2 regions of the Enterobacter sp. Taxon_8 genome follow, and region 2 is predicted to be linked to the other one. Evidence: predicted binding sites of a transcription regulator. Region 2 holds the regulator's gene; the other holds the start of a gene.
The links. The regulator LexA, encoded in region 2, represses DNA repair genes until DNA is damaged. The targets are predictions, from matches to a motif close to TNCTGTATGTACATACAGNA.

Region 1 (4,283 bases), 1.7 Mb from region 2:
CGCTGTCCATCTGCGAAACGGCCAGGCTCACCTGCTCAATACCGCGGCTCTGCTCGTCAGAGGCAGATGAAATCTCACCCATGATATCGGTCACGCGGGTGACGGCGGCGACAATTTCCTTCATGGTGGTGCCGGCCTCGCTAACCTGCTCAGAACCGGTATTCACCCGGCTGACAGAGTTCTCGATAAGCCCTTTGATCTCTTTCGCCGCCTGCGCGCTGCGGCTCGCCAGCGTACGGACTTCGCCTGCAACAACCGCAAAACCACGGCCCTGTTCCCCGGCGCGTGCCGCTTCCACCGCGGCGTTAAGCGCCAGAATGTTGGTCTGGAACGCAATGCTGTCGATCACGCCGGTAATATGCGCAATTTGCTGCGAACTGTCGGCGATTTCGTTCATGGTGCGAACCACGTTATCCACGACGTGACCGCCGCGCGCGGCCGTTTCAGAGGCGTTTTTCGCCAGCAGCGTGGCCTGACGGGCGTTATCGGAGTTCTGTTTAACCGTCGCGGTCAGCTCTTCCATGCTGGCAGCGGTCTCTTCGAGCGAGGCGGCCTGCTGCTCGGTGCGGGCGGAAAGATCGTTGCTCCCCGCGGCAATTTCACCTGCGCCGGTGTAGATGGAATCGGTACTTCCGCGTACGGCGCTGACGGTGGTTACCAGCGACTGCTGCATCTCATGCAGGCCGGCGGCCAGCTGACCCATCTCATTGCGACCCGAGATAGCGATCTCCTGCGTCAGGTCGCCCCCTGCAATGGCGCGAATATGGTTCATAATGGAGTGGAGTGGTTTTAACAGCAGATGTTGTAAACCCTGCCAGATGACCACCAGAACCGCGATCACGGCCAGCAGAATTGCCGCCAGCGTCCACTGCATCTGCGTGAAGCTGCTCTGGTTCTCTTCGGTTGCGGCCTTCAGCAGGGTGTTGTTTTCGGCGCGCCAGCGGTTATAGACCGCTTCCATATCGTCCTGCGCCTGCTGCGCATCCAGATCGCCATAGGCCTGATAGTTGTCGGCGCGCAGATACTCAATCGATAAACGCATGACTTCATGCATCTGGTTCCAGGATTTCTGCATCTCGTCGGTCAATGCCGCCTCCTGGCCCTTAACCTGCGGCAGCTTCTGCCACTCTTTGTTATAGGCTTCGGCTTTTGCCAGCGAGTCGCCTGCGGTGCCAAGCAGTTTGTTGATCGCTGCCAGGGAAGCCGGGTCACGCTGGTTTTTCAGGTAGCGGATCGCCACGCGGGTGACGGTGACGCGCGTTTTCACCAGCGTGTTCACGCTGTCGCTCAGGCTTTCCTGCTGGGCATTGAGCACGCCGGAATTCTGGAAGTTATGGCGATCGTTGCTGACGGCAGAGTAGAACAACCCTCCCGTGACAACTTGCAGCAGACAGAATATGGTGAGAGCAAAGATAATACCGGTAATCACGTGCAAATTTTTCAGCATAGCGGTCGTCCGTTAGAAAGGATGCAGAGGTACACCAATACTATCGTCGTATAGAATTTAAACTTTAATTTAACTCGCGCTTAACTAAGGGCTCCGGTGAGGAACCTGTTGTAAATCCGGATCATTTTTATGAGGAAGGTTAACATGAGCAGCATTGATAAAAGCGGGACGTACGCGCTCGGGACGCGGACGGTTAAAAGACTGGGCTACGGTGCGATGCAGCTCGCCGGGCCGGGCGTCTTTGGCCCACCGAAGGATAAGCAGGCCGCGCTGGACGTGCTGCGCGAGGCGGTGACGGCGGGGGTGAACCATATTGATACCAGTGATTTTTATGGTCCTCATGTCACCAACCAGCTGATCCGCGAGGCGCTTCATCCTTACCGGGACGATCTGACGATCGTCACCAAGATTGGCGCCCGTCGCAACGACAAAGGCGCCTGGCTGCCGGCCTTTTCCGCACAGGAACTGACGCAGGCGGTGCATGACAACCTGCGTAATCTGCAGCTGGACGTGCTGGACGTGGTGAATCTGCGGATCATGTTTAGCGCACACGGGCCTGCGGAAGGGTCGATTGCTGAACCGCTCTCCACCCTGGCAGAATTACAGCGGCAGGGGCTGGTGCGGCATATTGGCCTGAGCAACGTCACGGCCACCCAGGTTGCGGAAGCGCAGAAGATGGTGCCGGTGGTGTGCGTGCAGAACATGTACAACATTGTTAACCGGGGTGATGATGCGCTGGTGGATCTGCTCGCGCAGCAAGGGATCGCGTATGTACCGTTCTTCCCGCTGGGCGGCTTTACGCCGCTGCAATCTTCCGGGCTTAAGGCTGTCGCGGATTCACTGGGCGTCACGGCAATGCAGGTTGCGCTGGCATGGCTGCTGCAGCGTTCTCCGAATATTCTGCTGATCCCGGGCACCTCTTCCGTGGCGCATCTGCGGCAAAACCTCGCGGCGGGGGAACTGCAGCTGCCGCCTGACGCGCTGGAAACATTGAATACGCTGATGGACTGATCGTCACAGGCGCAAAGCCCGACATGCGCTTCCGGGCTTTGCGCGTTTTAAATCTTCTGACACTTCAACGCGTTTGGGTCCGCTTCCGGAAATGACCTTGATCCTTGTCCATAATCCGTAATACTGTATTTATATACAGCATTCGGCGAGAAAGGCATTATGGACACTCTCTTTTCTTATCAACCAAAACAAATCATTGAATTACCTTTGTTTTTAGAACGTGTTGCCTGTGGGTTCCCCAGCCCGGCACAGGATTATGTGGAGGATCGTCTCGATCTTAACCGGCTGGCAGTAAGGCACCCCAGTGCGACCTATTTTATTAAGGTGAGTGGAGACTCCATGATTGGGGCGGGGATCGGCGATGGCGATCTGCTGGTGGTTGACCGCTCGTTAAATGCCGAACACGGAGATATCGTCGTGGCGTCGGTCGCCGGTGAGTTTACGGTGAAGGAGCTACAGACGCGCCCGGTTCTGAGGTTGTTGCCACATAATGTCCGCTATCAGCCGATTACCTTTCAGTCCGAAGAGGAGCTGCAGATCTTCGGCGTCGTCACCCACACGCTTAAAACGCATAGACATGTTCGCGCTGGTTGATGTGAACAGCTTCTATGCCTCCTGCGAGCGGGTCTTCCGCCCCGATCTGGAGGGGAAGCCCATCGTGGTGGTTTCCAATAACGACGGCTGCATTATTTCACTGTCGCGGGAGGCAAAGCAGTTCGGCATAAAAATGGGTGAGCCGTATTTTAAATTCAAACAAAAACTATATCCGTCAAAAGTTTACGTCTTTAGCTCGAATTATGCGCTGTATGCCGATCTCAGCAGTCGGGTAATGCAGACGCTGACCGATCTCGCCCCGGCAATAGAGATTTACTCCATTGATGAGGCGTTCGTGAACGTTTCAGGGGTCAGTCACTGCCTGTCACTGGAAGCGTTTGGTCACCAGATGCGCTCGCAGGTCTTTAAAAATACGGGATTAACCGTTGGCGTCGGTATTGCCCCGACCAAAACGCTGGCGAAGCTGGCCAACTATGCGGCGAAACGGTGGTCCGGCACCGGCGGCGTGGTCGATCTCTCAGGCCGCGAGCGGCAGCGTAAACTGCTGGAAAAGGTTCCGGTAGAGGAGGTGTGGGGGGTAGGCCGACGCATCACGAAAAAGCTCAACGCGATGGGGATCACCACGGCGCTGGAGCTGGCGGAGGCCTCCTCGTGGGTCATTCGCAAACATTTTAACGTGGTGCTGGAGCGTACGGCCCGCGAGCTTCGCGGTGAGCCCTGCCTTGACCTGGAGGAGTTCACCCCCACGAAGCAGCAAATTATCTGTAGCCGTTCGTTTGGACACCGTATTATGCAGTACGAGGAAATGCACCAGGCGATTTGCGCCTACGCGGAACGCGCCGCAGAGAAATTGCGCGGCGAGCATCAATACTGTCGTTTTATCAGCGTGTTTGTGCGCACCAGCCCGCATGCGGACAACGAAATTTATTACGGCAATCAGGCTTCGGTCACCCTGATGACGCCCACCAATGACTCGCGCGATATCATCCGCGCCGCCACGGAAGCGCTGGGGCGGATATGGCTCGACGGGTATCGCTATATGAAGGCCGGGGTCATGCTGGCGGACTTTTTCAGCAGCGGCGTCGCCCAGCTTAACCTGTTTGACGATAATCGCCTGCGCGCCAACAGCGCGGCGCTGATGGAAACGATCGACAGCCTGAATCATTCCGGCAAAGGGAAGATATGGTTTGCCGGGCAGGGTATTGAGAAACCGTGGGCGATGAAACGGGAAATGTTGTCACCGGCCTATACAACGCGGTACGCCGATTTG
Region 2 (4,283 bases):
GAAGCCAGAAGCGCCGTACAGCACAGGTTCATGGCGTTAGCCGCACCGGCGTTGTTAATGCGCACCATCAGCTCGGACGCGATGCCGTTAACCGTTGGCGTCAGCCAGGCCGGACGCACCGCTTCGATAGGATCGATGGACTCGCGCCACTCTGGAACGTGATGATTCAGGTACGTCATCAGCGGCATCGGCTCGCCGAAGTTAACGTAGCCCTGACCAAGATTGCGCAACTTGCTCAAGCCGCGCAGCATCTGCGGCAGGCTCTCTTTCTCTTTGGTCGCGCCACGCAGCTCTTTCGCGTACGTGCCCACTTCCATCACGTGCTCGTAGCCGATGTAGATAGGCACCAGCGTGATCGGACGGGTACCTCCGCGCAGCATGGCCTGGATGGTCATCGACAGCGTGCCGGTCTTCGGATCGAGCAGACGACCGGTACGGGAACGCCCGCCCTCCACGAAGTACTCCACGGAATAGCCGCGGCTGAACAGCTCGCCCAGATACTCGCGGAACACGGTGGAGTAGAGCTTGTTACCCTTGAAGGTACGACGAATAAAGAACGCGCCCAGGCGGCGGAAAATCGGACCTGCTGGCCAGAAATTCAGGTTGATACCGGCAGCAATGTGCGGCGGTACCAGCCCCTGATGATAGAGCACGTAGGAAAGGAGCAGGTAGTCCATGTGACTGCGGTGGCAGGGGACATAGACAATCTCATGGCCATCATGCGCCAGTTGGCGTACACGTTCGGCGTTATGAACGTTGATGCCCTGATACAGGCGGTTCCACGTAAAGCCGAGGATACGATCGGAAAGGCGAATCATCTCGTAAGAGAAGTTCGCTGCAATCTCTTCCATCAGCGCAATGGCGTTCTGCTGAGCTTTCTCATGCGAAATTTTCTTGCTGCGCGCTTCATCTTCAACGGCGCGGGCAATCGCTTTGGAAGCCAGCAGCTTGTTGAACAGATCCTGACGCGCCGGGAGGCGTGGCCCTACGGCAGCGAGGCGCTGACGAGCGAAGTGCATACGCGCCACGCGCGCCAGTTTTTGCGCGATGATCTTGTCGGTGCCGTGCTCGTCCGCCATGCGACGCAGCGAAACGGAAGGGGAGAAACGTACAAAGCTGTCGCGTCCCAGCCAGGAGACCGCAAAGAACTTCTGGATGCCGTTAAGCATGCGCAGCGGCGGGTTCTCTTCACCTTTTTCGCGGCCCGGACGACGACCAAACATCACCGATACCGGCACCATCTGCACATCCAGATCGGGGTTGCTGCGGTGCAGGTCGAGATAGTCATGGAACAGCTTGATGGACTCTTCTTTCGGCGTGTAATAGGTAAACACGCGCGGCCCGCCGTGGATGAACACGTAGCGCGGCAGCAGCGTGCCGTCAACTTCCAGCGGTTCAAGCGGATCTGGTAAGTCATGCGCCAGACACTGGGCGCGAAGCGTCAGTAAGTCAGCCTTCGAGTTATAAGGCAAAACGTACATAATGGGACGCGACGTATCGAGCCCCAGTTCCAGCGCGGGTTCTGCTGGGATAGACTTGCTTTTTACCAGGATGCTTAATGGTAAATTAAGTAATTTGTAGTAAATTCGTGGCCAGCCGGACATAAACGATGTAAAGCCTCTGGTTAATAATGCAATTGCGGCGCAAGGATAACAGAAAGCGCGCAAAATTTCTGTTGTTACCCGTCATACTTCAGGCTGTAGCGAAACGCTCTACGGCTCCTGTTACTGACGCTCTTTTTTAAAAAAGGTTCTTTTAATGGCCAATAATACCACTGGGTTAACACGTATCATCAAAGCCGCCGGCTATTCATGGAAAGGTTTCCGTGCCGCATGGGCCAACGAGGCCGCGTTTCGCCAGGAGGGCGTCGCCGCTATCATCGCGGTGATCGTCGCCTGTTTCCTTGATGTTGATGCTATTACCCGCGTACTTCTTATCGGTTCCGTACTTCTGGTGATGATAGTGGAAATTCTTAATAGCGCTATTGAGGCCGTTGTGGATCGCATCGGTTCCGATTTCCATGAGCTTTCTGGCCGCGCAAAAGACATGGGATCTGCTGCCGTATTACTGGCGATTATCACTGCCGTTATCACCTGGGTCACGCTGCTTTGGTCACATTTCCGATGAGCCTCGAGGAATAATTAAGTCCCTGGTTTTTTGTGCAGTTTTTGGTTCCAAAATCGCCTTTGACTGTATATACTCACAGCATAACTGTATATACACCCAGGGGGCGGAATGAAAGCGTTAACGACCAGGCAGCAAGAGGTGTTTGATCTCATCCGGGATCATATCGGCCAGACGGGTATGCCACCTACGCGTGCGGAAATCGCGCAGCGTCTGGGTTTCCGTTCTCCGAATGCTGCCGAAGAACACCTGAAAGCGCTGGCGCGTAAAGGCGTGATTGAGATTGTATCAGGCGCGTCACGCGGTATCCGACTGCTTGTAGAAGAAGAGACGGGCATTCCGCTGGTAGGTCGTGTTGCTGCCGGTGAGCCTTTACTGGCACAGCAGCATATTGAAGGTCATTACCAGGTCGATCCAGCCATGTTCAAGCCGAGCGCTGATTTTCTGCTGCGCGTTAGCGGCATGTCGATGAAAGACATCGGTATTCTTGACGGCGATCTGCTTGCGGTACATAAAACTCAGGATGTGCGTAACGGCCAGGTGGTTGTCGCGCGCATTGACGATGAAGTCACCGTCAAACGTCTGAAAAAACAGGGTAACACCGTTCAGTTGCTGCCTGAAAACAACGAGTTCACCCCAATTGTGGTCGATCTCCGCGAACAGAACTTCTCTATCGAAGGACTGGCGGTCGGGGTGATTCGCAACGGTGAATGGCTGTAACCTCTTCCTGACAGGCTATGGCACCGCTGTAGCCTGATTCATTCCCCACTCCCGGTATCTTTCATGTCACTACTGACGGCATCAGATAAGGCATTGTGGCGTCTTGCCCTGCCGATGATTTTCTCCAATATTACCGTGCCTTTACTGGGACTGGTTGATACTGCCGTTATAGGCCATCTTGATTCACCGGTTTATCTTGGCGGCGTGGCGATTGGCGCGACGGCAACCAGCTTCCTGTTTATGCTGTTGCTCTTTTTACGCATGAGCACCACCGGTCTTACCGCACAGGCTTATGGTGCGAAAGATCCGCTGCGTCTGGCGCGTGCGCTGGTGCAGCCGCTGATACTCGCGCTTGGCGCGGGTGCATTAATCGTTGTATTGCGGACACCCCTGATCGATCTTGCGCTTCATATCGTTGGCGGCAGCGAGGCGGTACTGGATCAGGCGCGACGTTTCCTTGAAATCCGCTGGCTCAGCGCGCCCGCGTCGCTGGCTAACCTGGTTCTGCTGGGGTGGCTACTGGGCGTTCAGTATGCCCGGGCGCCAGTGATTTTGCTGGTGGTGGGCAACCTTCTCAACATTGTGCTGGATATCTGGCTGGTGATGGGCCTGCATATGAACGTGCGGGGCGCGGCGCTGGCGACGGCGATTGCCGAATACGGAACCTTTATCATTGGCTTGTGGATGGTCTGGCGCGTGCTGTCGATGCGCGGGATCTCTCTGGCGCTGCTCAAAACCGCATGGCGCGGCAATATCCGTAAGCTGCTGGCCCTCAACCGTGACATCATGCTGCGCTCGCTGCTTCTTCAGCTCTGCTTCGGCGCGCTGACGGTTTTCGGGGCTCGACTGGGGCCAGAAATCGTGGCGGTCAACGCGATATTGATGACGCTTCTGACCTTTACCGCCTATGCGCTGGACGGTTTTGCCTACGCGGTTGAAGCGCATTCCGGGCAAGCATACGGTGCGCGAAAAAGCGGGCAGCTTCGGGATGTCTGGCGGGCAGCCTGCCGTCAGTCGGGACTGGTGGCGCTGGCCTTTGGTCTGGTTTACGCCTGCTTTGGTGAGCAGATCGTTGCATTGCTGACGTCTATACCTGCTCTGCGCGAGTTGGCGAGTCACTATCTCCTCTGGCAAGTCATCTTACCGGTGGTCGGCGTCTGGTGTTATCTGCTGGACGGCATGTTTATTGGTGCGACGCGCGGAGCGGAAATGCGCAACAGCATGGCGGTCGCGGCGGCAGGGTTTGGTCTGACGCTGCTAACGCTTCCCTGGCTGGGTAATCACGGTTTGTGGCTGGCCCTGGCCGTCTTCCTCTCGCTGCGCGGGTTATCGCTGGCGTTTATCTGGCACCGCCACTGGCAAAACGATACCTGGTTCTCTTCGCGCCACGATATATCGTGACGGTTAAAGATTCCGAATATGAAATTAACTACGGAATC

Region 1: the regulator LexA is predicted to act here: its motif matches at 2,580-2,599, upstream of umuD (translesion error-prone DNA polymerase V autoproteolytic subunit).

The regions. Positions count from the first base shown of each region.
Region 1 covers NZ_CM177989.1:2,536,160-2,540,442, reverse strand. Annotated here, with positions in the region: gene tcp (methyl-accepting chemotaxis citrate transducer) at 1-1,447, opposite strand, end outside; gene AC4IBF_RS11950 (aldo/keto reductase family oxidoreductase) at 1,592-2,458, shown strand; gene umuD (translesion error-prone DNA polymerase V autoproteolytic subunit) at 2,618-3,052, shown strand; gene umuC (translesion error-prone DNA polymerase V subunit UmuC) at 3,036-4,283, shown strand, end outside.
Region 2 covers NZ_CM177989.1:4,266,315-4,270,597, reverse strand. Annotated here, with positions in the region: gene plsB (glycerol-3-phosphate 1-O-acyltransferase PlsB) at 1-1,604, opposite strand, end outside; gene AC4IBF_RS20360 (diacylglycerol kinase) at 1,759-2,127, shown strand; gene lexA (transcriptional repressor LexA) at 2,236-2,844, shown strand; gene dinF (MATE family efflux transporter DinF) at 2,908-4,245, shown strand.